3 regions of the Mycobacterium sp. pW045 genome follow, and region 3 is predicted to be linked to each of the others. Evidence: predicted binding sites of a transcription regulator. Region 3 holds the regulator's gene; each other region holds the start of a gene.
What was found. The regulator LexA, encoded in region 3, represses DNA repair genes until DNA is damaged. The targets are predictions, from matches to a motif close to CGAACANNTGTTCG.

Region 1: ACAG20_RS01250 (DUF222 domain-containing protein) is a predicted target of LexA. The motif match lies at 3,599-3,612, and genes of this name have one in related genera.
Region 2: ACAG20_RS05480 (error-prone DNA polymerase) is a predicted target of LexA. The motif match lies at 4,910-4,923, and genes of this name have one in related genera.

The regions. Positions count from the first base shown of each region.
Region 1 covers NZ_JBGGKU010000001.1:257,798-268,239, forward strand. Annotated here, with positions in the region: gene ACAG20_RS01240 (FAD-binding oxidoreductase) at 1-1,104, opposite strand, end outside; gene ACAG20_RS01245 (Tex family protein) at 1,114-3,453, opposite strand; gene ACAG20_RS01250 (DUF222 domain-containing protein) at 3,626-5,014, shown strand; gene ACAG20_RS01255 (ankryin) at 5,049-5,759, shown strand; gene ACAG20_RS01260 (AMP-binding protein) at 5,750-7,324, opposite strand; gene ACAG20_RS01265 (acyl-CoA synthetase) at 7,317-8,843, opposite strand; gene ACAG20_RS01270 (SDR family oxidoreductase) at 8,863-9,699, opposite strand; gene ACAG20_RS01275 (cellulase family glycosylhydrolase) at 9,848-10,442, shown strand, end outside.
Region 2 covers NZ_JBGGKU010000003.1:130,899-141,340, reverse strand. Annotated here, with positions in the region: gene ACAG20_RS05490 (nitroreductase family protein) at 1-511, opposite strand, end outside; gene ACAG20_RS05485 (MOSC domain-containing protein) at 521-1,564, opposite strand; gene ACAG20_RS05480 (error-prone DNA polymerase) at 1,614-4,895, opposite strand; gene ACAG20_RS05475 (MmpS family transport accessory protein) at 5,008-5,439, shown strand; gene ACAG20_RS05470 (RND family transporter) at 5,436-8,330, shown strand; gene ACAG20_RS05465 (universal stress protein) at 8,340-9,212, opposite strand; gene otsB (trehalose-phosphatase) at 9,284-10,390, shown strand; gene ACAG20_RS05455 (acyl-CoA dehydrogenase family protein) at 10,431-10,442, shown strand, end outside.
Region 3 covers NZ_JBGGKU010000011.1:97,900-108,341, forward strand. Annotated here, with positions in the region: gene ACAG20_RS17585 (DEAD/DEAH box helicase) at 1-330, shown strand, start outside; gene ACAG20_RS17590 (acyl-CoA dehydrogenase family protein) at 437-1,597, shown strand; gene ACAG20_RS17595 (LGFP repeat-containing protein) at 1,836-3,734, shown strand; gene ACAG20_RS17600 (nuclear transport factor 2 family protein) at 3,735-4,187, opposite strand; gene ACAG20_RS17605 (NAD(P)H-dependent flavin oxidoreductase) at 4,209-5,192, opposite strand; gene ACAG20_RS17610 (helix-turn-helix transcriptional regulator) at 5,189-5,863, opposite strand; gene folE (GTP cyclohydrolase I FolE) at 5,952-6,557, shown strand; gene lexA (transcriptional repressor LexA) at 6,574-7,257, opposite strand; gene ACAG20_RS17625 (LysM peptidoglycan-binding domain-containing protein) at 7,470-7,970, shown strand; gene nrdR (transcriptional regulator NrdR) at 8,119-8,583, shown strand; gene ACAG20_RS17635 (peroxynitrite isomerase) at 8,620-9,105, shown strand; gene ACAG20_RS17640 (proteasome assembly chaperone family protein) at 9,115-10,098, opposite strand; gene ACAG20_RS17645 (DUF4192 domain-containing protein) at 10,385-10,442, shown strand, end outside.

The DNA of each region.
Region 1 (10,442 bases), on a different contig from region 3:
TTGCTGAGCCCGGGTGAAGAACTCGTGCATCACCGCACGCGGAACCACCACGTCGATGACATCGTGGGCACCGGCGGCCTTGGCCGTCCAGAACGCCTTCTCGCGCGCCTCGATCAGCGCGTGCGCCGAGTTTCCTTCCAGTACGTAGACATCGACTGCACCCAATGAGCCCAGCAGTTCGCCCAACATCGCCACGTCGTCGTCGAGGCGGGCATGGTCGCGGTTCTCCAGCCCGATCACCAGGTGCGCTTCGGCGCTGTCACGGACCTCGTCGGGGATACCCAGGTTGAGGTGCTGTGCGTAGCTGATCGCCGCCAGGGTGAGTTTGTCGACGTATTCCAGGATCACCGGGTCCACGCCGCTGCGCACCACCGTCGGCACGGCGCGCATCACCGCGGGCAGATCGGCGAACGGCGCCAGCAATGTCGCCGAGTGGGCCAGCCGCGGGTAGAGCCGCACCGTGATCTCGGTGGCCAGCGCGCAGGTTCCCTCCGAGCCGATGATCAGCTGGGTCAGGTCGTATCCGGTGGACAGTTTGGTGATCCGGCCGCCGGTGCGGATGAGCTCGCCGGTCGGCAGCGCCGCCTGTAATCCGAGCACGTTGTGGCGGGTCACCCCGTATTTCACCGCGCGCATGCCGCCGGCGTTGGTGCCGACGTTGCCGCCGACACTGGCCGACAGCTCCCCCGGGAAGACGGTGTACATCAACCCCGTCGCGGCGGTTGCGGTGTCGAGGTCGGCCAGCGTGACCCCGGGCTGCACCACGGCGACCTGGTTGTCGGTGTCGATCTCAAGGACCGTCGCCATCTTCTCGAAGGAGATCAGCAGGCCGTCGGCGCACGGTCGCGCGCCGGCCGACAACCCGGTGCCCGACCCGCGGGCGGTCACCGGGATTCTGGCGTCGGTCGCGGCGGCCAGCAGCGCTGCGACCTGTTCGGCGGTCTGTGGGCGGGCGACGTAGCGCGGTGTCACCGGCGCCCCGACCAGTGCCTCATCGTGGGTGTAGTCCGGGCCGATCTGCTCACCGGTGAGCAGGCCGGCCGCGCCGACGATGTCAGCGAACCGATGGGCAGCGTCGGCCTGCGCGCTGTCTAGCATGCCCATGCCGGCCCCTCACTTTCCGAATCCGGCGTCCCGCAGCGCCTGGGCCATCGACCCGCCGGCCGGGGCCGCGTCCCGGCGCCCGGCACCGTGACCGGGTCGCCGCCCCCGATTCTGCTTGCCGGTGTCGCGGCCCGCAGCCGGTTTGGCGGCCGAGCCGCGCTCCGGCTTGTCGCGCAGTCGCAGACTGAGTCCGATCCGCTGGCGGTCGACGTCGACGCTGACGACCTTGACCTTCACCACCTGGCCGGAACGGACCACCTCGTGCGGGTCGGAGACGAAACGGTCCGCCATCGCCGAGACGTGCACCAGGCCGTCCTGGTGGACTCCGACGTCGACGAAGGCGCCGAAGGCGGCGACGTTGGTCACCACCCCTTCCAGAACCATGCCCACTTTGAGGTCGGCGACCTTCTCCACCCCCGCGGCGAACGTCGCCGTGGCGAACACCGGCCGCGGGTCACGGCCCGGCTTCTCCAACTCGGTGAGGATGTCGGTCACCGTGGGAACCCCGAAGCGGTCGTCGGCGAAATCGGCGGGCCGCAACGACCGCAGCAGTCGTTCGTCGCCGATGATCTCGGCCAGTGCGACGCCGGCGCGGTCCAGGATCCGGCGGACCACCGGGTATGCCTCCGGATGCACCCCGGAGCAGTCCAGCGGGTCGTCGCCATCGCGGATGCGCAGGAACCCGGCGCACTGCTCGAATGCCTTGGGCCCCAACCGCGGCACGTCGCGCAGCGCGGCCCGACTCCGGAACGGCCCGGCCTGTTCGCGGTGCGCCACGATGGCTTCGGCCAGTGATTCCGAGACGCCCGAAACTTTTGCCAGCAGGGGTGCCGACGCGGTGTTGAGGTCGACGCCGACGGCGTTCACGGCGTCTTCGACCACCGCGTCGAGGCTGCGCGCCAGGTTGCCCGGCGAAACGTCGTGCTGGTACTGGCCGACGCCGATGGACTTCGGTTCGATCTTGACCAGCTCGGCCAGCGGGTCCTGCAGCCGCCGCGCGATCGACACCGCCCCGCGCAGCGTGACGTCGAGGTCGGGTAGTTCGTGTGCGGCGTAGGCCGACGCCGAGTAGACCGACGCGCCGGCCTCGCTGACCATCGCCTTGACCGGCGCGGCGGCGCCGGCGGACTTGAGGTCGGCGATCAGCTCACCGGCCAGGGCGTCGGTCTCCCGCGAGGCGGTGCCGTTGCCGACGGCGATCAGCTCCACGCCGTGGCGGGCGATCAGCGCAGCCAGCATCGCCTTGGCCTCGTCCCATCGCCGTTGCGGCTGGTGCGGGAAGATTGCGCAGGTGTCGAGCACCTTGCCGGTACCGTCCACCACGGCCACCTTGACGCCGGTACGAAACCCCGGGTCCAGCCCGAGGGTGGTGCGATTGCCGGCCGGGGCGGCCAGCAGCAGGTCCTTGAGGTTGGTGGCGAACACTGCCACCGCATCGGATTCGGCGCGTTGCTTCAGCCGCATCCGGGCGTCGACGGCGGCCGAGAACGCCAGCCTGGTCTCCCACGCCCACCGCACCGTCTCGGCCAGCCAGGGCGTCGCCTGGCCGGGCGCGGCCATGTCCACCCCGAGCGACTCGGCCACCATCGCCTGGTAGGGCTGGGCGTCGCCGCCGCCAAAGGTCAGCGCCAGGGCCTGCTCCTTCTCGCCGCGCAGTACCGCCAGCACCCGGTGCGACGGCATCGTCTCCAACGCCTCACTGAACTCGAAATAGTCCCGGAATTTCTGTGCGGCAGCGCTTTTCGCAGCCTGTTCTGACCGAGGCGCGGTGCGCAGCGACCCGCAGGACCAGAACTTCTCCCGCACGGCCCCCACCAGTTCGGCATCCTCGGCGGCGCGCTCGACCAGGATGGCACGCGCGCCCTCCAGCGCCGCCGCGGCGTCGGCAACATCCTCGCCGGTGAATTCCCCGGCGAGCTGTTGCGGGTCCAGCATCGGGTCGGCCAGCAATCGGTCGGCCAGCGGTTCCAGACCGGCCTCGCGGGCGAGCTGCGCCTTGGTGCGGCGCTTCGGCTTGTACGGCAGGTAGATGTCCTCGACCCGCGCCTTGGTGTCAGCGGCCAGCAGCGCGGTGCTGAGCTCATCGGTGAGCTTGCCCTGCTCCTCGATCGAGGCCAGCACGGCGGCCCGGCGGTCGTCGAGTTCACGCAGGTAACGCAGTCGCTCCTCAAGGGTTCGGAGCTGCCCGTCATCCAGGCTGCCGGTGACCTCCTTGCGGTAGCGGGCGATGAACGGCACCGTCGCCCCCTCGTCGAGCAACGCGACAGCCGCGGCGACCTGTCGTTCTGCCACCGCCAATTCCTCGGCGAGGCGGGCGTTTACCGGTTTGAGGGCGAGGTTCGCGGTCACGCCGACGGACCCTACCGAACGCCGCTGACGAGTCGCGGACACGGCGCACTGTGCCACGCCACCGACCGCGTTGCGGCCGGGCGGTTCCGACACTTTGTCCACAGTCGGCCGGGCTATCCACAACTCGCCACACGACCGGAGAAATCGCACATCTGTTCGATACGTTGGAGGCATGTCCGATCCCGATCAGATCCTGCCGCCCGCGGCGGCGGCCCGCGCGGCGATCCGCGCGGACCTGGCGCTGATCGACGAGGTGCAGGCACGGTTGCGGGCCACCGACACCGACATCGTGGGCAATGCGTTTCGCGTCGAGATCGCCGAACGCCTCGAAACGCAGCACCGCCTCAATCGCGGTCTTTCCTACCGCATGTTCGGTGAGATCGCCGACCCTGCCGACGGACCCGACGACCCCCGGATGCCCGCCGACACCAAGGTCAGCGACCTGCTGTGGTCCCGATTGCGCATCACCCGTGCCGAGATCCGGCGCCGGTTCTGCCTCGCCGCGCGAATCCGGCCGCGACGCAACCTGACCGGTCCCCCGGTACCGGCCGAACTCGCCGAAGTCGGCGCTGCCGTGGCAGCCGGGCGGATCGGCGACGACCACATCACCGCGATCACCCGCGCCCTCGATGAACTGCCCGCCAAGGTCGCCTCCGCCGACCGGGAGAGGGCCGAGCGCACCCTGGTCCGCCACGCCGGCGAGCAAGACGCCAAGTTCGTCACCGCCGTCGGCCACCGCATCGCCGCCAACGTCAATCCCGATGGGAACTTCTCCGACGAGGATCGGGCACGGCGCCGCAACCTCGTGCTGGGCCGCCAAGGCCCCGACGGCATGAGTCGGCTCACCGGCTGCATCGACCCCGAAATACGGGCCTACCTCGAGCCCATCATCGCCGCGGTCCGCCCCGGCCATCGCCAACCCGAGGCCCCCGAACAACGCGACGTTCGGACGTCCGGGCAGCGCGCTCACGACGCCCTCAAACTTGCGCTGCGCCACGCCACCGAATCCGGCGCCATGGGCACCCACCGCGGCGTTCCGGTCACCGTGATCGTCACCACCACACTCGCCGAACTCGACCAAGCCATCCATGCCACGACCAACCCCGACATCCCCATGCCCGCCCCCGGCCGCACCGGCGGCGGCAGCCGCTTACCCATGCGCGACCTGATCCGCATGGCCGCGAACTCCATCCACTACCTCGCCGTCTTCGAGGACCACTCCAACCGGCCCCTCTACCTCGGCCGCAGCAAACGCATCGCCACCATGGATCACCGCATCATCTGCCATGCCCGCGACCGCGGCTGCACTCGGCCGAACTGCCCCGAACCCGGCTACCACTGCGAAGTCCACCACGCCAACCCCTGGGCACACGGCGGCCAAACCAACCCTGACGAACTGTTCTTCTGCTGCGGCTTCGACCACGGCGCCGCCACCCGCGGCGACCTCCGCACCACCGTCACCAACCAAGGCCGACTGGGCTGGACCGACGGCACCGGCCCGCCCCGAATCAACCACCTGCACCATCCCGAGGAACTCCTCGACACCGACGAGTACCCGTAATGCGGCGCGGTCGCGCTCGCGAGATGATGACCCGGTGACGACCTACGCCGAGATCCGAAACAACGCGCCGCTGTGGCCGGGCGTGATGGACCGCTCACTGCTGGGCAACCGGCAGGCGCAGGCCGCGTTGTATCTGGCCGACGCCGCCAAGCGAGGTAAGTGGCGCAAGGTGGTTCGCGAACTCGACCGCGGTGACCACGTGGTCGACGTCAAGGCGTGGCGTCCCGGCGGCAAGACCTGGCTGACCGTACTGCATCAGGCCGGCTGGCACGGGGCGTCCCCGGACGTCGCGTCATGGCTGATCGAGCGGGGCGCGCTGCGCAGCCAACCCGACGCCGCTGGTCGTACCGCCTACGACATCGCCGTGGAGCATCACCGGCCTGCCGAGCTGTTGGGGGTACTCGAGCCCCCGGCGGCGCCGCTGGACCGCGATCGAATCGCGGCGCTCGACACCCAGCTCACCGGAATCATCGACGATTTGATCCAGCAACTGTTCCGCGGCGTCGATCTGCGACAGATGTTCCGTTATCCCCCGGTCGGGGTGCTGCACGAGCTGCCGGGAAAGCAGCTGTGGTTCCCGGTTCCCTACCTGTGGGGTGGCTTCCGGGTAGGCCTGCAGGACGACGACGTCGAACTGTTCGGCGGCTACCGCGAGCTCGACCCGGTCGGCGACGTACACATCGCGACGGTGGGCTATCGCATCACGCCCGACGGCCCGTCGCAGGTCTACGAGGGCTACGAGTAGCCGCGGGTCTGTTGCCGCAGCTGCCCTTTGGCGATCTTGCCCCCGGAGGACCGCGGCAGTTCGTCGACGATGACGAAACGCTCGGGCAGTAGCTCTTTCGACACCCCCAAGGCCAGCAGATGCTCGACGAGCTCGGGCAATTCCAGGTTGCCGGTGCCGGCGACTTTCGCGTCTGCGAGTTCGGCGAACACGCACACCTTCTCGCCGAACACCTCGTCGGGCATCGGCACCGCGGCGGCCACCGCGATCGCCGGGTGGGTCATGACGGCGTCCTCGACCTGTGCGGCGCTGATGTTCTTGCCGCCCCGCAGGATGAAGTCCGATGTCCGGCCGGTGACGCTCAGGTAGCCGTCGGCGTCGATCTCGCAGATGTCACCCATGCGCATCCAGCCGTCCGCGGTGAACAGTTTGTCGTGATCGACACCGCCCAGATAACCGAGGCTGGTGGCCGGTCCCCGGCAGGCGGGTTGGCCACGACCGCTGTCGGTCACGTCGGTGTCGCCGTCCTCGCCCCCGAAGAGTCGGACCGCCATCTCCGGAACGATCCGTCCCCCGGTGCGCAGCCGCCGCTCCAGGGGGTCGTCGAGGGTGGTCGCGCTGAGCAGGCCGGTCTCGTTGGAACCGTAGAACTGCAGGATCGTCGCCCCGGTGAGTTCCTCGAACTCCGCGGCCGGCCGGTAGGGCAACGCCTCGCCGCCGGTGAACACCACCCGCAGCGAGCTCAGGTCGAACTCCCGACTCGCCGGATCGGCCATCATCATCGTCAATTGCGTGCTGACACAACACAACACGCTGACGCGGTGTTCGGCGATGGCAGCGCAGGTCGCCGCGGCAGTGAACCGGTCCAGCAGGATCGCCGTGGTACCGAGGTGGATCGGGGTGGTGTGGCTGGTCCAGAGCCCGAAACCGAACGGGGTCGGAATGATCGGCAGAAAGACGTCATCGCCGCTCAGCTGACCGTTGGCGACGGCCAGCTGATGGAAGTAGTGCCACCGGTTCTGGGTGTGCACGACGCACTTGGGCAGCCCGGTGGTACCGGAGGTGGAGTTGATCAAAAAGACGTCGTCGGCGCCGAGTTGCGGCCCCGGCGCCCTGATTTCGGCGGCGGCGTTCAGCGCATCGATGTGCACCGTGTCGATCTCGAGGTCGGCCGCGGCCGCCCGACGCGGCTCGTCGGTGATCAGCAGCTCGGCCCGGGCTGCGGCCAGGATTGCCGTCACCTCTCGGATCCCGGCACGCGCACCGATGCCCACCACCACCGCGCCGCACCGCTCGATAGCCACGAACAGCACATGGATGGCTGCGGAATCGCCATGCCAGACCGCGATACGGTCACCCGGCGACACTCCTGCGCCGGCTAGCCTGGCCGCCAGGGTGTCCGCCGCCGCGTCGAACTCCCGCCACGTCAGTTCCGCGCCGGGATGGTCGACGTAGGCGGCGCGACCCGGGAAACGTTGCGCGTTGCGGCGGACTGCATCCGACAGCGTGGTCTGCGACCACCACCCGGCGTCGTGATAGCGGGCCACCTCGGCTGCGGTGAACGCCGGCGAATCCCAGTCAGGCATAACGCTCCTGCAGTCGTCCCTTGACCAGCTTGCCGGTGGGTGTTCGCGGCAGGTCCGTGCTGAATTCGTAGCGGCGGGGCACCTTGTAGTGCGCCAGCCGCTCCCGCAGGAACCGATCGAGCGCTGCGGTCAACTCGTCGCGCGGGCCGGCTTCGGCGGCCGGGTGGACCACCGCCAGCACCGACTGCCCCATCTCCTCATCGGGGACACCGATAACGGCCACATCCAGCACCGCCGGGTGCAGTGCCAGCGCGTTCTCGATCTCCTGCGGGTAGATGTTGACCCCACCGGAGATGATCGTGAACGACTTACGGTCGGTGAGATACAAGTAACCCTCGGCGTCGAGGTATCCGACGTCACCGGTGGTGGTCCAGTTCGGATGGTTGCGGTGGCGGGTTTCGGCGGTGCGCTGCGGGTCGTTGTGGTACTCGAACGGCACCGCGTCGCGTTCGAAGTAGACGGTGCCAGGTTCTCCGGTCGCCACCTCCTCGCCGGTGTCGTCGCAGATGTGGGCAACGCCCAGTACCGGTTTGCCGACCGACCCGGGATGTCGCAGCCAGTCATGACTGTCGATGATGGTGGTGCCGGCGGCTTCGGTGGACGAGTAATACTCCAGCAGAATCGGCCCCCACCAGTCGATCATGGCGCGTTTGACCTCCACCGGGCAGGGCGCGGCGCCATGTACCGCGCAGCGTTGCGACGACAGGTCATGGGAGTCACGAAGGCGCCGGTCGAGCCGGAGCATCCGGACGAACATGGTCGGCACCCATTGACTGTGGGTGACCCGGTAGCGCTCGATGAACCGCAACGCGTCGGCGGCGTCGAAACGTCGCATCATCACCACGGTGGCACCGACCCGGTGCGCCATGGCCATGAACCGCAGCGGGGCCGAGTGGTAGATCGGGGCCGGCGACAGGTAGACCGAATCGGAATCCAGGCCCATCGGCGGCGCGAACAATCCCGTTATCCGGTCGCCGGGCTCGTCGACGCCACGGCGGGGCAACGGCACCTCGATCCCCTTGGGGAACCCGGTTGTCCCCGACGAGTACAGCATGTCCGCACCGCACGGTTGCGCCGGCAACGGTTGCGCCGAGGCGGCCGCCACCACCGTCTCGTAGTCGTCGAATCCGTCGACGAGGCCGAGTGCGATCCGGCGAGCGACTCGGGGTGTCCGGGCGATCACCGCACCGGCGATATCGGCATACTTCTCGGCGATCACCAACGTCTGCGCGTCACAGTCGTCGACGATGTAGGCGACTTCCCCGGCGGTCAGGTGCGCGTTGAGGAACGTGATGTAGAGCCCGGAACGCATAGCGGCCCAGTAGATCTCCAATGCGCGCGGCTGGTTGTCGGAGAGCACCGCGATATGATCGCCCGGCCGGACCCCGACGTCGTAGAGGTGGCGGGCGAACCGCAGCGAGCGGGTGTCGAGTTGGCCGTAGGTGAGGGTCTCCGCGGTGTCGGCGACGATGATCGCCGGCTTGTCCGGCGTGGCCGCCGCATGAGCACCGGGATACATCGTGACGGCCGCCTCGGTGTCAGTAGATGTAGTCTTCGCCGCTTGCCCGCACAGTGATGTCACTGATGCTGATCCCCCACGGCTGGTCGATCACTGCGACCACGGCCGCCGCGAGGTCGTCGGGGGTGATCAGCCAGTACTTCACCGAGTCGACGTCGGTCTGCTCGGCCGCCAGGGTGCCGTTGGCAAATGCGGTCATCGACTGCATGTAGTTCTCGGCACGCGAACCGACGATGCCCATGATCGCCGCGCCGTTGACCACCCCGCTGCCGAGATTGGTGCCGAGCACGCCGGTCGGTTTGACCGTGGTCACCTTGATCTTGCCCTTGGCCTCGCTGCGCAAGGAGTCCGAGAGCACGGTGACCGCGGCCTTGGTCGCGCTGTAGACCCCGGAACCGGCCACTCCGGCGTTGCCGTAGATCGAGGAGATGTTGACGACGTGGCCCCGGCCCTGGGCGATCATCTGGTCGTAGACGGCCGAGATCCCGTTCACCACGCCCTTGATATTGATGTCGATGGCGCGGTGCCACTGCTGCCAGGCTTTGTCGTGGTCGGCGAAGTAGGCCAACGGCATCACCCCGGCGTTGTTGACGATGACGTCCACCGCCCCGAAGGTCTGCACGGCGTGCTCCACGGCGGCTTTCATCTGCCCCATGTCGGTGACGTCGGCGATGTGGTGGGTGCCCGACAGCCCGGCGGCGCGGATGCCGTCGAAGACCGCGGCGAGGTTCTCGGCGCCGATGTCCACGCCGACCACACGGGCACCGCCGGCGGCGCACTTCTCGGCGATCAGTTTGCCGAACCCACCGCCGGCGCCGGTGACGACGACAACTTTGTCCTGTAGGTGCTGCGACATAGTCGGCCTCCCGGCAACGCGACTCGGACGGAGAAGTTTCGATGAGTGTAGGTGGCCGCGGATGCATCTGTGACGCGCGCCCGATTTGCCCGGCGACAGGCCGGACAGCCACCGGCCGCACCGGCGAGCCGGGCGCTATGGTCACTGCGTGAAGCGTCGAACGGCACTGGGGCTGCCGCTCCTGTTGGCGGCGGGTCCCGCCCTGAGCCGGATCCCGCGGGCCGGTGCCGACGCCGGCCGGTGGTCGATCGACCGGGCCAATCGCTGGTATCAGGCGCAGGGCTGGCCCGTCGGCTCCAACTACATCACCTCGACCGCCGTCAACCAGCTCGAGATGTTTCAGCCCGGGACCTTCGACCTGCGGCGCATCGACGCCGAGCTGGGCTGGGCCCGCTCGGCGGGGTTCAACACCGTGCGGGTGTTCCTGCACGACCAGCTCTGGGCGGCCGACCGTAAAGGCTTTCAGTACCGGCTGGCCCAGTTCGTCTCGGTCGCGGCCCGGCGCCGGATCAAGCCGATGTTCGTACTGTTCGATTCCTGCTGGGACCCGCACCCCAAGGCGGGCCAGCAGCTTGCGCCCCGGCCCGGTATCCACAACTCGCGGTGGGTGCAGAGCCCCGGCGCCGAGCGGCTCGGTGACCGCAACTACTACCGCACCCTCTATGACTACGTCACCGGCGTGATGACCCAGTTCCGCTACGACGAACGGATTCTGGCCTGGGACCTGTGGAACGAGCCGGACA
Region 2 (10,442 bases), on a different contig from region 3:
TCTGCCGCTCGCCGTCCTCGAGCAGGTGCAGCGTCGTCCAGCAGGAACCCAGCCCGCGGTTGCGCAACGCCAGGCAGTAGCTCCAGGCGGCCGGGAACAGCGACGCCCAGAACGACGCGCTGATGCCCAGCGGGGCCTTCTCCGGCCGGCCCTCCAGGCACGGGATCAGCATCACCGGCACGTCCTGCATGTGCTCCATCAGGTATCTGGCCGAGTCGCTGACGAATTCCATTCGCTCGCCGCGCACATCGCCCTCGCCGTAGTCGGGCCTCATCCGGTCCAGGTAGGGCTCGGCGTTGGCGCGGTAGATGTCGGCGATCGCCTGCTTCTTGACCGGGTCGGTGACGAACATCCACTGCCAGCCCTGGGCGTTGGAACCGGTGGGCGCCTGCAGGGCGATCTCGAGACACTCCATCAACACCTCGCGGGGAACCGGCTTGTCCAGGTCGAGGCGCTTGCGGACCGAACGGGTGGTGGTCAGGACTTCGTCTGCGGACAAGTTGAGGTTCATGCAGCGAGGCTAGCTGTTCTCGACAGCCTGCTCACCGGATCGCGGCTGATGCTGCCGGCGTTTCGCACCGCGCGATATCGCCGTGGCGCCGGCCTTCATCAGCAGACGTTTGACCCGCACGGCGCCCGCTCCGGCGGTGGCGGCAATAAGCGAGCGATCCGACGGGACGAAACCAAGCGGATCCCCCTCGCGGAGTTGCCCATTTCGGGCGACCGTTGCGTAGACACCGAGGCAGTGGTGTGCGTGCGCCACCAGGGTGCGGGTGATCTGTCGATCCCGGCGCAGCTCATATTGCCGGTGGGATGGCATCACGCAGCGGACGGTGGGCAGCAGCGGTTTGAGGGCGGCCCGCGGCGCGTGCAACGTGCCTGCGCACCAGTCGGTCTCCGGCTGGCCGGACGTGGTGGACGTGGTGGACGTGGTGGTCGCATCAACCAGGATCGTGGGACGAAAGCGGCGAACGTCGAAGTCGGAACCCGGCGCCAGGGCGGCCATCCTGCGCAGCGTCTGCTCGGTGACCACGTGCACCGGATAGGCGTCGGCATAGCTGCCGACCGGGGTGATGTAGCGGCTCAATTCCGCGAGCTTCTTGACCGGGAACATCGACAGGTCAGGGAGCGGTTCGTCCTCGTCGAGCCCGAAGTACTGGTGCAGATCGGCTGGGTTCGCCATCGTCCCGCGATACTGGTCACGGTCCTCGATCGGTGGCAGCGGCCGCAGTTCGACGTCTTTGTCGAGGTACGACGAGAGCGCGGCGTGGACTCCCGGATCAAAACTGGATATCTCGCTGCCGTCGGGGAACCCGATGAGCACCTCCGGCGCGTGGCCGGGACCGGCTTCCGGCGGTGGCGGCAGCGCATAACGTGCGGTGCACAACAGCAGCCCCGGCAGCCGCTTGGCGCTGGTGGTCGCGTTCTTCTCCAGGTCGCGGACGGCCCACGTCCGGTCCGCGTGTAGGCCCAGTTTGCCGACCTCAGCGGTGGTGACGCGCTGCCCTGCCATGGATTTCACCGGGTAGCGCCAGATTCCGGTGATTCGACCGACCTCGTCCATCGCCGCAGAGCTTAATCGGCCGGAGATGAGTCCGGGGCATATCCCGGGCTCAGCGGAAGTCCCGGGAGCGCGACCCCACCACCAACTCCAGTGCGCCCAGCCGCTCGGCCAGCACGGTGACCGCCCCGCTGGCGTTCTGCACCCGCCCGCGGATCAGCAGTGCCGTCGCGGTCTGCGCCAACCGGCGATGCCGCACCCACACCCCCGGGGTGCACAGCACGTTGACCATCCCGGTCTCGTCCTCGAGGTTGACGAACGTGACGCCGCGGGCGGTCGACGGCCGCTGCCGGTGGGTGACCGCGCCGGCCACCAGCACCCGGGTGCCGTCGGGGACGGCGGTGAGCTGTCCGGCCGGGACGACCCCGACCGCGTCGAGGTCGGCGCGCAGGAACTGGGTCGGGAAGCTGTCCGGAGACACGCCGGTGGCCCAAACGTCGGCGGCGGACAGCTCGATCTCGCTCATTCCGGGCAGTGCCGGGGTGTGCGAGGACACCCCCACCCCGGGCAACCGGTCCGGCCGCTGCCCCGCCGCCGCACCGGCCGCCCACAACGCCTCCCGGCGTGACGCGCCGAAGCAGCCGAACGCGCCGGCGGTCGCCAACGCCTCGGCCTGCGGCGCCGAAAGCTGAACCCGCCCGGTCAGATCCAGCATCGAGGCGAATGGCCCGTGGGCCACGCGCTCGGCCACTAGCCGCTCGGCGGCCTCGACGCCGATACCGCGGACGGCGCCCAGCCCGAGCCGGACCTGCGTGCCGTCGTGTTCCAGGGTGGCGTGCGCCAGGCTGGCGTTGACGTCCGGCCCGTGCACCGCGACGCCGTGCCGGCGGGCGTCGGCGACCAGCGACTGCGGCGAATAGAAGCCCATCGGCTGCGCCCGCAGCAGCGCGGCGCAGAACGCGGCCGGGTGGTGCAGCTTGAACCAGGCCGAGTAGAACACCAGCGACGCGAAGCTCATCGCGTGACTCTCCGGAAATCCGTAGTTGGCGAAGGCTTCCAGCTTCTCGTAGATCCTCATCGCCACCGGCCCGGTGATGCCGTGCAACTCGGCCATGCCGTCGTAGAACCGGTCGCGCAGCCGGCGCATCCGCTCCGGGGACCGCTTGGAGCCCATCGCGCGGCGCAACTGGTCGGCTTCGCCGGCGGTGAATCCGGCGCAGTCCACCGCCAGGGTCATCAGCTGCTCCTGAAACAACGGAATACCCAGGGTTTTTCGCAGCGCCCGCTCCATACACGGATGTTCGTAACTCACCGGGTCGATGCCGTTGCGCCGGCGAATGTAGGGATGCACCGACCCACCCTGGATCGGCCCGGGGCGAATCAGCGCCACCTGCACCACCAGGTCGTAGAACTCCCGGGGGCGCAGCCGCGGCAGCGTGGCCATCTGCGCGCGCGACTCCACCTGGAACACCCCGACCGAGTCGGCGCGGGCCAACATCTCATACACCGCCGGCTCGGACAGGTCGAGCGCGGCCAGGTCCACCTCGATGCCCTTGTGCTCGGCCACCAGGTCGATCGCGTAGTGCAGTGCGGAGAGCATGCCCAGCCCCAGCAGATCGAACTTCACCAAACCGATTGCCGCACAGTCGTCTTTGTCCCACTGCAGCACGCTGCGGCCGGGCATGCGTGCCCATTCCACCGGGCACACGTCGGCAATCGGCCGGTCACAAATCACCATACCGCCGGAGTGGATGCCCAGATGCCTTGGCAGGTCGGCGATCTGGGTGGCCAGGTCGATCACCGGCTCGGGAATGCCCTCGGTGTCGGCGTCGTCGGCGCGACTCAACGAACCCCAGCGGCCCAGCTGCTTGCTCCAGGCGTCCTGCTGTCCGGGCGAATATCCCAGCGCGCGGGCCATGTCGCGCACCGCGCTGCGGCCCCGGTAGGTGATGACGTTGGCGACCTGGGCGGCATGATCGCGGCCGTACTTGTCGTAGACGTACTGGATCACCTCTTCGCGCCGATCCGACTCGATGTCGATGTCGATGTCGGGCGGGCCGTCGCGGGCCGGGGACAAAAACCGCTCGAACAGCAGCTCGTTGGCGACCGGATCCACCGCGGTGACACCGAGGGCGTAGCAGACCGCGGAGTTGGCCGCCGACCCCCGGCCCTGGCACAGGATGTCACTTTCCCGGCAGAACCGGGTGATGTCGTGCACCACCAGGAAGTAGCCCGGAAACCCCAGCTGGGCAATGACATCCAGCTCGCGATCGATCTGAGCGTAAGCGCGCGGCGCTCCCCCGGGCGGGCCGTAGCGTTTCGCGGCGCCGGCCAGGGTCAGCTGCCGCAGCCAGCTGTTCTCGGTGTGCCCGTCCGGGACGGCAAACGGCGGCAGCTGCGGGGCGATCAGCGTCAGCGAGAACGCGCAGCGTTCGCCGAGTTCGGCCGCCGCCGGCACCGCCGACGGGTGCGCCGCGAACAGCCGGGCCATCTCCGCGCCCGAGCGCAGATGCGCGCCTCCCAGCGGGGCCAGCCGGCCGGCCGCGGCATCCAGCGACTGCCGTGCCCGGATCGCCCCCATCGCCATCGCCAGCCGGCCCCGGTCCGGCCCGGCGAAATGCGCTGCGGTAGTGGCCACCACCGAAACCCCGAACCTGGGTGCCAGCGCCGCCAGGGCCGCGTTGCGCTCGTCGTCGCAGGGATCGCCGTGCCGGGTCAGCTCGATGCTTACCCGCCCGGCCCCGAACCGGTCCACCAGATCAGCCAGCGCGGCCGCGGCCGCATCCGGACCACCGGCGGCCAGCGCCTGACGGACATGACCTTTGCGGCAACCGGTCAGGATGTGCCAGTGCCCGCCCGCCGCATCGGCCAGCGTGTCCAGATCGAAACGGGGCCTGTCCTTTTCGCCGGCCAGGTGAGCGGCGGCGATCTGCCGCGACAACCGCCGGTAGCCCTCCGGGCCGCGGGCCAGCACCAGCAGGTGCGGGCCGGGCGGGTCCGGGTCGTCGGTGCGGCCCGGCCCAGAACCGGTGCCCCCCAGCGACAGCTCGGCGCCGAAGACGGTGGCGATCTCCTGGCCCGCGGCGGCCAGCTCGGCGGCCGCCTCGGCGAACCGCACCACTCCGTACAAACCGTTGTGGTCGGTCAGCGCGATCGCCCGCAGGCCCAGCCGGGCGGCCTCGGCGACCAGTTCCTGCGGGGTGCTGGCCCCGTCCAAGAAGCTGTACGCCGAGTGCGCGTGCAGCTCGGCATAAGGGACCGTCGGGCCGGCCGACCCGGGTCGCGGCGGGGTGCGATCGACCGGCACACCGGCCGACTGGCGGGTGTGACGAGGCTTACCACTGAGCACCCGCTCCATTTCCGCCCAGCTCGGCGGCCCACTGCCCCAGCCCACATCCACCACGATATCGAACGTGTGTGCGATTTGTGCCCCCCTGGGGTGACGGAAAGAACTTTGATGCACTAATCTGTGTCAGATTCCGGCACCACCCGAAAGGCAATTCTTGATGTTCGGCGTTGTCAGACGCGCGTGGTTACCGCTGCTCATCGTGATGGTTCTCGTGGTGGGGGGGTTCGTCGTGCATCGCATTCGCGGCTATTTCGGCGGCGATGACAGCGGCAGCAGCGCCGTCCCGTTCGAGGACACCAAGCCGTTTCACCCCAAGGTCGTGGTCTACGACGTCTTCAGCCCGGACGGCACCTACGCCGACATCAACTACCTCGATCTGGAAGCCCTACCGCAGCGGGTCGACGGCGCCGGCCTGCCGTGGTCGCTGACCCTGTCGACCACCAACCCCGCGGTGAGTCCCAACATCGTCGCCCAGGGTGACGGCAGCACCATCGGCTGCCGGGTCACCATCGACGGCGTGCTCAAAGACGAACGAATCACCAGCAGCCCCGTGAGCGCCCAGACCTTCTGCATTGTGAAATCAGGATGAGCAAACACCTCAGCGACGACACTCCCACCGACACGCTGCCGGCGGCGCCGCCACCCCACCGCGGCGCCATCGCGACCTGGGTCCGCCGGCTCGCGGTACCGCTCATCCTGGCCTGGTTGGCGGTCACCGTGCTGGTGAACGTGATCGTGCCGCAACTCGACGAGGTCGGGGCGATGCGCGCGGTCTCGATGAGCCCCAAAGACGCCCCGTCGATGATCTCGATGATGCGCATCGGCAAGACCTTCGACGAGTTCAAGTCGGACAGTTCGGCGATGGTGGTGCTCGAAGGCGACCAGCCGCTCGGCGATGACGCGCACGCCTACTACGACGAGCTGGTCGCCAAGATGCAGGCCGACACCGAGCACGTCGAGCACATCCAGGACTTCTGGAGCGACCCGCTGACCGCGGCGGGATCGCAGAGCCCGGACGGCAAGGCCGCCTACGTCCAGGTGTACCTGGCCGGCAACATGGGCGAGACGCTGGCCAACGACTCGGTCAAGGCCGTCCAGCAGATCATCGCCGACACTCCGGCGCCCCCTGGGGTGCACGCCTATGTCACCGGTCCGTCGGCACTCAATGCCGATCAGCACATCGCCGGCGACAAGAGCCTGAAGATCATCACCGGACTGACGTTCGTGGTGATCATCGTGATGCTGCTGAACTTCTACCGGTCGATCGGCACGGTGCTGCTGGTGCTGGGCATGGTGGTGTTCGAACTGGCCGCGGCCCGCGGCGTGGTGGCCGTGCTCGGCTACTACAACGTCATTCTGCTGTCGACGTTCGCGGTGAACCTGCTGGTGACGTTGGCCATCGCCGCCTCCACCGACTACGCGATCTTCCTGCTCGGCCGCTATCAGGAGGCGCGGTCGCTCGGCGAGGACAAGGAGTCGGCCTTCCACACCATGTATCACGGCACCGCGCACGTGATCCTGGGCTCGGGGCTGACCATCGCCGGGGCCACCTTCTGCCTGTCCTTCACCCGATTGCCCTACTTCAAGTCGCTGGGTATCCCGCTGGCGATCGGCATGGTGGTGGTGACGTTCGCGGCCCTGACCTTCGGTGCCGCGGTGGTGGCGGTGGCCAGCCGCTTCGGGATGCTCGAACCCAAGCGGGCGATGCGGATTCGGGCTTGGCGACGGCTGGGCGCGATGATCGTGCGCTGGCCGGGTCCGGTGCTGGTGGCCACCACCGGGGTCTGCCTGGTCGGGCTGCTCACCCTGCCGGGGTATGAGACCAACTACAACGACCGGGTGTACATGCCCGACTATGTGCCGGCCAACATCGGCTACGCCGCCGCGGACCGGCACTTCTCCCAGGCCCGGATGAACCCGGAACTGCTGATGATCGAGTCCGACCACGATCTGCGCAACCCGGCTGATTTCCTGGTCATCAACCGGATCGCCAAACGGGTCTTCGAGGTGCCGGGGGTCGGGCGGGTGCAGACCATCACCCGGCCGCTGGGCACACCGATCGAACACACCACGATCCCGTTCGCGATGAGCATGCAGGGCACCACCCAGCAGCTGAACATGAAGTACATGCTCGACCGCATGAAGGACATGCTCAAGATGGGCGACGACATGATGGTCTCGGTCGAGTCCATGAAGCAGATGCTGGAAGTCACCCGCGAGATGTCCGAGACCACCCACAGCATGGCCACCAAGATGCACACCATGCTCGACGACATCCAGAAGATGCGCGACGAGATGGCCGACTTCGACGACATGTGGCGCCCCATGCGCAGCTACTTCTACTGGGAGCCGCACTGCTTCGACATCCCGATCTGCTGGTCGATCCGGTCGATCTTCGACGTGATGGACGGCATCGACCAGATGACCGAGGACTTCGAGAAGGTGCTGCCCGACATCGACCGGCTCGACTCGCTGATGCCCCGGATGCTCGAGATCATGCCGCCGATGATCGCGACCATGGAGAACATGCGGGTCACCCAGCTGAAGATGCAGTCCACCATGGAGGGCCTGCAGCTGCAGATGGACAAGATGATGGACGGCCAGAACGCCATGGGCAAGGCGTTCGACGACTCCAAGAACGACGACTCCTTCTACCTGCCGCCCGAGGCGTTCGACAACCCCGACTTCAAGCGCGGGATGAAGATGTTCTTGTCCCCGGACGGGCACGCGGTGCGGTTCATCATCAGCCATGAGGGCGACCCGATGTCCCCGGAGGGCGTCAGCCACATCGAGCCGATCAAGCACGCCGTCCACGAGGCACTCAAGGGCACCCCGCTGGAGGGTTCCCGGGTGTACCTGGCGGGCACCGCGTCGGTGTTCAAGGACATGAAGGACGGGTCGGCCTGGGACCTGATGATCGCCGGCATCGCCTCGCTGTGCCTGATCTTCATCATCATGCTGCTGATCACCCGGGCGGTGGTGGCCTCGGCGGTGATCGTCGGCACGGTGCTGCTCTCGCTCGGCACATCGTTCGGGATCTCGGTGCTGGTCTGGCAGCACATCATCGGATTGCACCTGCACTGGATGGTGCTGGCGATGAGCGTGATCATCCTGTTGGCGGTGGGCTCGGACTACAACCTGCTATTGGTCTCCCGGATGAAGGAGGAGATGCACGGCGGGCTCAAGACCGGCATCATCCGCGCGATGGGCGGCAGTGGCTCCGTGGTGACCTCGGCGGGTCTGGTGTTCGCCTTCACCATGATGTCGATGCTGGTCTCCGACCTGCGGGTGATCGGTCAGGTGGGCTCCACCATCGGGCTGGGTCTGATCATCGACACCCTGGTGATCCGCTCGTTCATGACGCCGTCGATCGCCGCGCTGCTGGGCCGCTGGTTCTGGTGGCCGCAGCGGGTGTGGTCGCGGCCCAGCCCGATCGCCCAGCAGGTTGCGCCGACCCCGGTCTCCGTCGGCAGCGGCTGACCGCGAACGTCACTGCTGCGGGCGGACGACGAGCACCGGCGCGTGCGCCGACTGCACCACCGCCTGGCTCACCGACCCCAGCAGCATGCCGGTGAAACCGCCGCGGCCGTGGCTGCCCACCACCACCAGCTGGGCCTGCTTGGACTGCTCGATGAGTTGGTCGGCCGGCCGGTCACAGACCACCACACGGCGCACCGTGACGTCGGGATAGCGCTCCCGCCAGCCCGCCAGCCGCTCGGCCAGGGCCAACTCCCCGTCCGATGCCATTGCGGCCAGGTCGATGCCGGGGAAATCCAGCATGCCGCTGTCGTGCCAGGCGTACACCGCCACCAGTTCCACTCCCCGCAACGACGCCTCCGCGAACGCCAGTTCGGTGGCGGCCTCCGACACCGGAGAGCCGTCGATGCCGACCACGACCGGCGCGGTGTCGGAGTGCGGGTCGCTGTCCGGGTCGGGTTCGTGGACGACCACGACCGGACAGTGCGCGTGCCGCACCAGTGACGAGCTGACCGAGCCGAGCAGACTGCGGCGCAGCAGCCCGTGACCGCGAGACCCGACCACCAGCCTGGCGGCGTCGCGGGTGGCGTCCACCAGCATCGGAACCGTCGACCCCACCACGAGCTGGGCGTCGACCCGCAGGTTTTCGCCCTGCGTCTCGGCGATTACGACGGCTTCCCGCAGCTGGCGTTCGCCCTGCTCCTGTTGCCACTCGGTGTAGCCCGGCGGCATCGGCGTCTCGGGGAACGTCATCACCACCGGCGGGGCCAGCACGTGGACCAGCGTCAGCGGCAGGTTGTGCAGGGCGGCGGCGCGCGCCGCCCATTCGACCGCGGCGTTCGACGACGGCGATCCGTCGACACCTACCAGGATTGCGGGGTTCACCCCCCCACGCTAAGCGGTATGACACCGTGGTGACCAGCCAAGCGTCCAGCTGGAGGAAGGCGGATCAGAAGTTGCCCATCACGATCGACCCGCGGCGGCACGACGCGGTGCTGTTTTGTCTCGGCGCCGACACCGAAGCACTCGCCACGGCCCTGGCCCAGCGGCTGCAGCAGGCCGGGCTGCGCACCCAACCGGTGGCATCGAGCGCGCAGCTGGTGGCCGCTGCCGCCGAGCTGGGTGTGCGGCCGGGCCGCAGCGTGGTGCTCACCGACTCCGACGCGGACGTAACCGCCGCGCGGAGTGCGGGTTTCGCCCTGGTCGTCGGCGTGGGAACCGACGGCGGCGACGCGGTGGTGGCCGAGCCGGGCCAGATCGAGGTGCGTACCGGTGATCGGCCGATGTCGGCGCTGGCCGACGCGATGACGGCGCCGGAGCTGAGCGAGCTCACCCATCCGGCGGTGTTCTTCGACTTCGACGGCACGCTGTCGGACATCGTCGAGGATCCCGACGCGGCCCGGCCGGTCGCCGGTGCGGTGGAGGCGTTGGCCGCGCTGGCCGCCCGCTGCCCGGTCGCGGTGCTGTCCGGGCGGGACCTGGACGACGTACGGGCGCGGATTGGCCTGGCCGGGATCTGGTATGCGGGCAGTCACGGCTTCGAGCTGACCGGTCCCGACGGCGCCCACCACCAGAACGACGCCGCCGCCGACGCGGTGCCGGTGCTGGCCGGTGCCGCCGCGTCGCTGCGCGAGCAGATCGGCCCGATACCGGGGGTCGTGGTGGAGCACAAGCGATTCGCCGTCGCGGTGCACTACCGCAACGCGGCCCGGGACCGGGTCGGCGAGGCGATGGCGGCGGTGCGCGACGCCGGGCGGCGGTTGGGCCTGCGGGTAACGACCGGTCGCGAGGTGATCGAGTTGCGCCCGGAGATCGACTGGGACAAAGGCCGCACACTGCACTGGATTCTGGAGCGGCTGGGCACGGTGACACCGCTGTTCCTCGGCGACGACATCACCGACGAAGACGCGTTCGACGCGGTCGCCGATCTGGCGGGCGTCGGAATCCTGGTGCGGCACAGTGACGATGGGGACCGCGCCACCGCGGCCCGGTTCGCACTGGACAGCCCGGCCCGGGTCGTCGAGTTCACCGCGCAACTGGCCGGCAGGCTCGGCGCCGGGTAGCGGGACGTTTGGCCGATCGGCGAACGGGCAACTCCTGCCCATGACCTTCGAT
Region 3 (10,442 bases):
GGCCGCACCGCACGTGCCGGCAGCGCCGGCGACGTGGTAACCGTGGTGTTGCCCGAACAGCGCAAGGACACCCAGGTACTGCTGCGCCGGGCCGGGATCACCGTCGCCCCGCAACAGGTCGGCATCGACTCGACGGCGGTGCAAGCGTTGGTCGGCGACATCGCCCCGTTGCAGATGCCCGTCCCCATGGCGGCCCCGCCGCCGCGGCCCGCTTCGCCGAAGAACCGCGGATCGGGCAGCGCCCGCCGGCGTCGCGCCGCGGCGCCGGGAGCCGCCCAGCGACCGGCACGGCGGGGCGGGCCGCGCCGTACCGGGGCGGACGCGCGGTAGTCCGCACCGGGCACTGAAGCCCGCTTCAGCGCAGGCCTCTGACCTCCCAACCATCCGGTTGGTCTATTGTCGTCGGAAAGATTCCGTCGATCTCGGAGGTCAGGCGATGAGCGCCGCAGTCAAGTACCAGCGAACCCTGTTCGAGCCCGAGCACGAGCTGTTCCGGGAGTCCTACCGGGCGTTTCTGGACCGCCACGTCGCGCCGCACCACGAGGAGTGGGAGAAGGCCAAGATCGTCGACCGCGGTGTCTGGCTCGAAGCCGGCAAGCAGGGCTTCTTGGGCATGGCGGTGCCCGAGGAGTACGGCGGCGGCGGCAACCCGGACTTCCGCTACAACACGATCATCACCGAAGAGACCACCGCCGGTCGCTACAGCGGCATCGGTTTCAGCCTGCACAACGACGTCTGTGCCCCCTACCTGCTGGAGTTGTGCAACGAGGAGCAGAAGCAGCGTTGGCTGCCGAAGTTCTGCACCGGTGAGCTGATCACCGCGATCGCGATGACCGAACCGGGCACCGGCAGCGACCTCCAGGGCATCAAGACCCGGGCGGTCAAGCAGGGCGACCACTACGTGCTCAACGGGTCCAAGACCTTCATCACCAACGGCATCCACTCCGACCTGGTGATCGTGGTCGCCCAGACCGACCCGGAGAAGGGCGCCCAGGGCTTCAGCCTGTTGGTGGTGGAGCGCGGCATGGCCGGCTTCGAACGCGGCCGCCACCTGGACAAGATCGGGCTGGACGCCCAGGACACCGCCGAGCTGTCGTTCACCGACGTGCACGTGCCGGTGGAGAACCTGCTGGGCCAGGAGGGTATGGGCTTCATCTATCTGATGCAGAACCTGCCGCAGGAGCGGATCTCCATCGCGATCATGGCCGCAGCGGCAATGGAGGCCACGCTGGAGCAGACGATCACCTACACCAAGGAGCGCAAGGCGTTCGGAAAGCCGATCGGCAGCTTCCAGAACAGCCGGTTCCTACTCGCCGAGCTGGCCACCGAGGCCACCGTGGTGCGGATGATGGTCGATGAGTTCATCCGGCTGCACCTGGACAAGCAGCTGACGGCGGAGCAGGCGGCGATGGCCAAGTGGTACAGCACCGAGAAGCAGGTCCACTTGATCGACCGCTGCCTGCAATTGCACGGCGGCTACGGCTACATGCGCGAATATCCGATCGCGCGGGCCTACCTGGATGCGCGGGTGCAGACCATCTACGGCGGCACCACTGAGATCATGAAAGAGATCATCGGCCGCAGCCTGGGCGTCTGACTCTAACAGGCGAGGCCCTGACCTGCGTATTCAGTCGCGGGCAGGGCCTCGTCGTCGCTATGCGGGTCGGCAACTTTTCGGCATCGGGTGGGTATCTGTTTCCGCAATATCGATGACTTCGCTTCGCAATACGGGTCGATTGCGGGAAAGTTTATGCCGGAAACATTTGCGTCGATTGCGGTGCCTGGGAGGGCTGGTGGCTAGTCGGAGAGATCGGTTCGGCAAGACGGCGGTGCGCATGGCGCTCGGCCTCGCGGCGACGGTCACCGTGCTGTTGTCGATGCAGACAGCGGCGGCAACGCCCGACAGCGACGCTCACGACGCCATCACGGCGGCATGGCAGGCGGCCGGGGGTGACGGCTCGCCGCTGGGCCCGCCCAAGGGCGACGTGCATCCGGTCGGTGTCGGCTTCGCGCAGGACTTCGCCGGCGGCACGATCTTCTTCACACCGGAGACCGGGGCCAAGGCGCTGTTCGGCGCGATCCTCGAGAAGTACGAGTCGATGGGTGGGGCGGCGACCGGCGGGCTGGGGTTCCCCAGCAGCGATGAGGTGCCGGGGCTGGTTCCCGACAGCCGGGTGGCCATCTTGTCCGGTGCCGACAACCCGGTGATCTACTGGACGGCCGCACACGGCGCCCACGTGGTGCGCGGCCCGATGAACGCGGCCTGGGACAAGCTGGGCAGCTCCACCGGAGCGCTGGGCGTGCCGGTCGAGGACGAGAAGTACGACGGCGCGGTGGTGACCCAGAAGTTCAGCGCCGGTGCGCTGTCCTTCGACGGCGCGACTCGGACGTTCACCACGGTGCCGCCGGAGTTGGCGGCCCAGCTGGCCGATCTGCAGGTTCAGCTTGATCCGACCGCGGCCATCGACTACGCGTGGCGCGCCACCGGCGGCGCATCGGGCTCGCTCGGGGCCAAGCAGGGCGACCAGTACGTGATCGGCAGCGACGGAGCGGGCCAGGATTTCGCCCGGGGCAAGGTCTACTTCTCCCCGGCGACCGGGGCCTACGCGTTAGACGGCGACGTCCTGGCCAAGTACGAGTCGCTGGGCGGCCCGGCCGGCAGCGATCTGGGCTTCCCGATCACCGGCACGGCCGACGGTGCCATCGCCGGGAGCAAGTTCGCGTCGTTCGCCGCCGACGACGACCCGGTGATCTTCTTCAGCCCCGACAACGGCGCCTTTGTGGTGCGCAGTGCGATGAAGGCGGCCTGGGACAAACTTGATGGTGCTTCAGGAAAGCTCGGCGCCCCGGTGGGCGACCAGACCGTCGACGGAGACGTGGTCTCGCAGAAGTTCACCGGCGGGACGGTGTCGTGGAACCAGGCGAACAACGCCTACAGCACCGAGCCGGCCGATCTCGCGCCGGCGCTGGTGGGCCTGCAGATCCCCGGCATGAACCTGCCGAACGGCAGCACCGCGACCACGACCGGTACCGGCACCGAGACGCACTGGAACTGGTTGTGGGTGCTGATCCCGGTCGCGGTGCTGGCGGTGCTGGGGGCGCTGGCGGGCGCGGCGATGTGGTGGCAGCGGCGCCGGCCGGCCCCGTCGGCCGCACGCCAGCCGGTCGCGGTGCCCGCGCCGGTCAGTGACGACTACGGTGACGATGACGAGCAGTGGGCGCACCATGAACAGCCGGACCACGAGGGCACCGTCCGGTTGCCGAGCCGCTACGGCAGCTCGTCGTCGTTCGGTGCGGCGCCCGAGGCCGAGGCGCCCGGTCAGCCGCTGCCGGAGGCGCCCTGGCTGCGCTACGGCGAGGCCGAGGCCGGCAACGAGCCCGACGACGATGACGACGCCGACACCGCGCCGACCCGGGTGGTGACCGAGGAGGACCTAGGAACCGGTCGGCACGCGGTGGGGCACGGGGCGTCGGCCACCGACTCGGGCTCGACGCAATCACGTGGCTTCGGCTCCGGCCAGCGCAGCTTCGGGGCCGGGGAGTCGGCGCATCCGGTGATGCACCTGCCGCTGGACGACCCCTACCAGCAGCCGGACGGCTACCCGATCAAGGCGAACATCGGCTCGGGGCTCTACTACACGCCGCAGAACGCCCTGTACGACGACACGCTCGCCGAGATCTGGTTCGCCACCGAGGAGGCGGCCCGGCTCAACGGGTTCACCAGGGCGGGCTGATCACCGCAGCGGCAGTGGCGTGTGCTCGTCACTGTCGGTGCGGGGCCCGAAGATCCGTCGCTGATCCTCGGTGATGGCGACGTCGTCGATGCTGGACTCGCGGCGGCTCATCCGGCCGTCGTCGGCGAACTCCCACAGTTCGTTACCGTAGCTGCGCCACCACTGGCCGGTCGTGTCACGGCTTTCGTACTGGTAGCGCACCGCGATTCGGTTGTCCTGGTAGCACCACAGCTCCTTGCGCAGCGCGTAGTCGCGTTCCCGGGCCCACTTGCGTTGCAGGAGCGCGACGATCTCGGCGCGCCCGGTGACGAACTCGTCGCGGTTACGCCATACCGAGTCGTCGGTGTAGGCCTGCGCCACCCGTTCGGGGTCCCGGGTGTTCCAGGCATCTTCGGCGGCTCGGACCTTACGGCGCGCCGACTCCGCATCAAAAGGTGGGCACGGGTCGAACATGGTGACCTCCTCGGTGATTCGTCACGGTGTCAGCCGTGCCAGTGCCTCGGCTGCCGGAACGATGTCATGGATGCGCCGACTGGTCTCGCCGGCGTAGAGCGCTGACCGGTCGACTGCGGCCGGGTCCATTCCGGCCAACGGCAAAGCCGGGGTGTAGAGCGGCACGGCGCTCCGCTGCGCGACCAGCATCGTCCCCAGCGCGCCCAGCGGCATCAGCCGCCCCAGTGGCGCGCCGATCCGGTTGAATGCCCGCACCGCCGGCGGACCGAGTTCGTTTCGCGCACACCAGCGTTCGGTGAGGGCATTGGGAACGACCCGGTGGGCCAGCGGCCAGCCCACCCCGAACAGCATGGTGCGGATGGTTCGTTGCGCATCCAGCACCTTCTGCTTGTAGCCCGGGTGGGCGCGCGACTCCTCGGTGAGCAGAAAGCGGGTCCCGGCGACCGCCCCGACGGCCCCGGCGGCCAGCAGGGCGCGGACGTCGTCGGCGTCGGCGACCCCGCCGGCGGCCAGCACCGGGGCGCCGTCGGCGGCACCGAGCACCTCCGGCAACGTCACGCCGAGCGGTCGATCGGCCACCAGGTGGCCGCCGGCCTCGACGCCCTGCGCCACCAGACCGTCAGCGCCGGCGGCCAGAGCCCGGCGGGTCTGGGCGACATCACCGGCGGTGCACAGCACCGGAATTCGCGCGGCCCGCAGCGCGGTGATCCAGCGCGCGGGAGCACCGTCGTGAAACACCACCAGGGCGGCACCGGCGGCGATGCACGCGTCGATATGGGGCCGGCGGACGAACGGCACCAGCAGATTGGCCGCCACCGGGCGCCCGCCGGCCAGCGCCACGGCGCGGCGCAACTCGGCGGCGAAGCTACGCGGATCGCTGAGCCCGACGGTGCCCAAGCCACCGGCCGCCGACACCGCGGCGGCCAGCTCTGCGCCGGCGACCCCGCCCCCCATTCCGGCCTGCATGACCGGGGCGGTCAGTCCCAGTGACTCCAGCAGGCTCACCGGTGCCCGCGCCTTGGTGCTCGGACGGTGACACAGCACCGCCGCTCTGACGGGGCCAGCGTGGCCCGCCGCGGCGGTTCGCCGGTGCCTTCCAGCATGCCCTCGATCAGTTGCAGGTTCAGACCGCACACCGCTTCGGTGTAGCGACGCGCCAGCCGTTCGAACGGACAGTTGCGCAGCTCGATGTCGCCGGCATCGTTGACCGCCGGCTCGTAGCCGAATTCCCGGAGGGCCTCCAAAACGCCGTGTTCGCTCGCCCCGGCCCGGCCGGCCCGGCGGGCCGCCGCCGAGACCGCCGCGCGCACCGCCGCCGCGTCGTCGTCGGCCATGGCGGTGACCAGCAGGTCGGCCAGCAGCCGGTAGTTGCGGGGCGGCACACTCACCGACAGCTCGTCCCGGGTGCGTGCATAGCGCTTGGCGGGGCGCCCCGCGCCGGGACCGGAGCGGCCGGCCGGCCGCGCGTAGCTCACCGACAGGATCCCGGCCTCGGCCAGTTTGTCGAGGTGGTAGGCGGCCAGTGTGCGGCTGATGCCGGCGGCGGTCGCGGCCTGCTCCCGGGCCACCGGCTCGTCGCACGACGCGACGTAGTGATAGAGCCGCTGCCGTACCGGATCGTCCAGGCTGCTCAACCCGGTCAGCGGATCCGGGTGGCCGCGGCGAGGGGACCTCATCGCCCCAATGTAACACCAAAAATAATTGACAAATAGGGCCTGACGCCGCCAATCTGAACGCAACGATGATCGTCGATGGGGGATTGAGATGTCGGTAGCGGTCTACGCCGATCTGCGAGCCGCCGATCGGCCGGTTCCCGACCTCGATGCCGCCGAGCGGGCCGCCGCGGCGCTGCTGCACGCGCTGGGCATCTCCACCGCCGGTGAAGCGCTTCGGGACACGCCACGGCGGATGGCGCGGGCCTACGCCGAGATGTTCACCCCGACGCCCTTCGAGGCCACCACCTTCCCGAACGAGGAGGGGTACGACGAGCTGGTGCTGGTGCGTGACATCGGGTTCCGGTCGGTCTGCGAGCATCATCTGCTGCCGTTCACCGGCACCGCCTGTGTCGGTTACCTGCCCGGTGACCGGCTCCTGGGTCTGTCCAAGCTGGCTCGGGTGGTCGATTACTTTGCGTGCCGGCCGCAGGTGCAGGAACGGCTCACCAAGCAGGTTGCCGACTGGCTCACCGACCACCTGCAGCCGCGGGCCGTCGGGGTGGTGATCCGCGCCGAGCACACCTGCATGACGTTGCGCGGCGTGCACGCCGGCGGGTCCACGACCGTCACCTCGACCCTTTCGGGCACGCTGCGAAGCGACGACCGCTCCCGCCGGGAGTTCTTCTCGCTGGCCGGCGTTGGCGGCACCGGGTAGCCGCCGAATCGCCCCGTCAGACTTTGCGGATGACCGTGACGACCTTGCCCAGCACCACCGCGTCGTTGCCCGGGATCGGGTCGAAAACCGGGTTGTGCGGCATCAGCCAGACCTGACCGCCGGTGCGCTTGAAGGTCTTGACGGTGGCCTCGCCGTCGATCATCGCGGCGACGATGTCGCCGTTGTCGGCAACGTTCTGCTGGCGTACCACCACCCAGTCGCCATCGCAGATCGCGGCGTCCACCATCGACTCACCGACCACCTTGAGCAGGAACAGCTCGCCTTCGCCCACCAACTCACGCGGGAGCGGGAAGACGTCCTCGACCGCCTCCTCGGCCAGGATCGGGCCACCGGCCGCGATCCGGCCGAGCACCGGTACGAATGTGGGTTCGGGCAGCGCATCCGAGCCGGCGACATCGCTGCGCGGCGCCGCGTCGGAGCCGGCCGCCTCCTCCGGACTGCGGACGTCGACGGCACGGGGTCGATTGGGGTCACGGCGCAGATAGCCCTTGCGCTCGAGCGTGCGCAGCTGGTGGGCGACCGACGACGTCGACGTCAGGCCGACGGCATCGCCGATCTCGCGGATACTCGGCGGGTAGCCCCGCTCGCTCACCGAGGCGCGGATGACGTTCAGAATGGTGCGCTGCCGGGCGGTAAGCGTCGAGTCGGGCGCTGGCGCTGTCTTGCTGCTGTCGCTCATAGCGGCGAATCTAGTCGTCTCGTCGACATTAATCAAACATGTGTTCGAGGTGTGTCGGGCGCACGTTCGAACCGCCGGCCGGCTGTCGGACCCCTTCGCTAATGTTTTCGACAACGAATCGATCACATGTTCGGACATCGAACATACAATCGATTACTATTCGAACAGTCGAGCGAACAGGGTCGCCGACGCCGAGTGAGGGAGAACCGCACATGATGCTCATCGACACGTTCGCTCCGACGTTCGACCCGGCCGAGCGCGCTCCGGTGGGGCCCCGGCGGCGCCCCGTCACGTCGGGTCGGGCGCATGCGGTTCACACCCGGCCGGCGCGAGTGGCGCGGTCGCGCCCGGACGGTGCGCCGCTATCGCATCGCGGTACCGGTGTGCTGATGTCGCGCACGGCGCATCGGCCCCGGCCCGCCAAACCGATCACGCCCGCGACGACCGTGGTGCTCGCCCTGATCGCCGCGGGGATCACGGTGTGGCTCGGTCTCATCGCCCAGTTCGGTGCGACGATGGCCGACGGCGGGTCCGCGGTGCCCGGCGAGCTGGGCGTGGTGCGGGTCCAGGGCGGCGAGACCCTGCAGCACCTGGCGGCCCGGGTCGCACCCGACGCGCCGACCAGCCAGGTCGTCGACCGGATCCGCGAGCTCAACAGCCTCGAGTCGGCGGCGCTGGAGGCCGGCCAGACGTTGATCGCGCCGATCGGCTGAGTGGCCGTCGATGTCCGGTCGGTCGCGGCATGCGGGCAGCACGGCGCGCCGCCCGGCGGCCGCGCAGGTACGCTCACAGTTGTCCCAGTGGCCGGTTTCGCCGCAACGCTTGCAGGTGTCCGGCTCTCGGCACGGCGAAGGAGCGGCCATGCATTGCCCGTTTTGTCGCCATCCAGACTCCCGGGTGGTGGATTCCCGCGAAACCGACGAAGGCCAGGCCATCCGCCGCCGTCGGTCCTGCCCGGAATGCGGTCGGCGCTTTTCCACCGTGGAGACCGCGGTACTGGCGGTGGTCAAACGCAGCGGTGTCACCGAGCCGTTCAGTCGCGAAAAGGTCATCAGCGGGGTGCGCCGGGCGTGTCAGGGCCGCCAGGTCGACGACGATGCGCTGAATCTACTGGCCCAACAGGTAGAGGACGCGGTGCGCGCGGCGGGCTCACCGGAGATCCCCAGCCACGAGGTGGGATTGGCGATTCTGGGTCCGCTGCGCGAACTCGACGAGGTCGCCTACCTGCGTTTCGCCTCGGTGTACCGCTCGTTCTCGTCGGCGGCTGACTTCGAGCGGGAGATCGAAGCGCTGCGTGAGCACCGCCAGGTGCCCACCACCGGTTGAGGCTCGCGGTGTCGCGGCGCGCACTACGCTGGCCCCATGGCACCAGAGCTGCACCCGAACCTTGGGGAGCTGGCACCGCTGCTGGGCACCTGGTCGGGCCGGGGCCGCGGGGTGTACCCCACCATCGCCTCGTTCGACTACCTCGAAGAGGTGACCTTCTCCCACGTCGGTAAACCGTTTCTGGTCTACGGCCAGAAGACCAAGTCGGCGGCCGACGGACTGCCGCTGCACGCCGAGACCGGCTATCTGCGGGTGCCGCAACCCGGCCGGATCGAATGGGTTCTGGCGCACCCGAGCGGCATCACCGAGATCGAGGTGGGCCGCTACCGCGTGACCGCGGACGGCGTCGAACTCGAGATGTCGGCGCCGACGATCGGGCTGGCCCCCACGGCCAAGGAGGTGACGGCACTGAGCCGCCACTACCGCCTCGCGGGTGACGAGTTGTCTTACACCCTGGACATGGGAGCCGTCGGAGAGCCGGCGCAGAACCATCTGACCGCCGCGCTGCGGCGAACGGGATAGGCCCGCCCGTCAGGCGGTGCCGTCGTCGCCGCGGTCCTTCCTGGCCTCCTGGGCCAGGAACCGCTCAAACTCGGCACCGAGTTCGTCGGCGCTGGGCAGCTCCTCGTCGCGGGCCAGCAGCGAGCGATTCTCCTGGGCGGCGATGAAGGCGTCGTACTGGCGTTCCAGCGCCGTCACCACTTGCGCCACCTCGGCGCTCGCTTCGACCTGTTCGTCGATCTTGGCCCGGATGTCGGCCGCGGCCTGGCTGAGTTCGCTCAGCGGCAGCTGCAACGAGCCGGTTTGTGCCGCCTGCCGCAACAGCGCCTCGGCGGCCTCGGGGTAGTCGGTCTGTGACACATAGTGCGGCACGTGCACGGTGAACCCGACCACCTCGTGGCCGTGCTGGGCCATCCGGTACTCCAGCAGGTTGGACGCACTGCCCGGGACCTGCACCTCGGCGATCCACGGAGTGAAGTCGGCGATCAACTCACGGTTGTTGGAGTGCGCCGTCAGCGTCACTGGGCGGGTGTGCGGGACCGCCATCGGGATGGTGCCCAGCCCGATGGTCCGCCGCACGCCGAGCCGCTCGGCCAGCAGCCGGACCGCGGTGATGAATCGCTCCCACTTGAGGTCGGGCTCCATGCCGGCCAGCAGCAGAAACGGCGTCCCCGCACTGTCACGCAACGCGTACAAGCTCAACTCGGGTTCGGCGTAGTGGGTGAAACGGTCGGTCTTGAACGTCATCACCGGCCGGCGGGACCGGTAGTCGAGCAGGTCGTCGATGGCAAACGACGCCACCAGTTCACTGTCGAGGGCGCTCTTGAGGTGGCCGGCCGCCAGCCGGATCGCATGGCCGGCGTCGGAGAAACCCTCCAGCGCGTGGATCAGCACCGGACCTTCGCCGTCCGGCGATGTCAGCTGCGGCGCCGGAACCTCAAGTTCGTACATGCCGCCCTGCTGGGCCTGGTAGTGCCGGTCCCGGTCGGAGCCGGTATCCGGGTGCTCGGCCATTGCCTTCGCCTCCTCGTCGTGCGGATCTCGATGCGGATCGCGCTGTCCATTTTCCCCTACGTCAGGCCGCACCGGAAAACGATGCGCGGATGTCAGCGAAAACGCCCGGTCAGCCCGGCCCCATTCCCGACGGGACCGGAGTTCGCCCAACGAGAAATTCCCGCTTCGGCGGCTGCCCACACCCTCGAGCAGCCGTCGGCTCACAGTTGCCGGTTCATCCACAATGCGGTCGCGGACGCCACGCGGGCGCGCCCCGATGACGGTGGGTGTCGTCAACGTTGCTGCCATGACGACGAAGCAACCCGAATTCACCCTGAACCGCCCCGCAGCGCTGATCGCGGCGC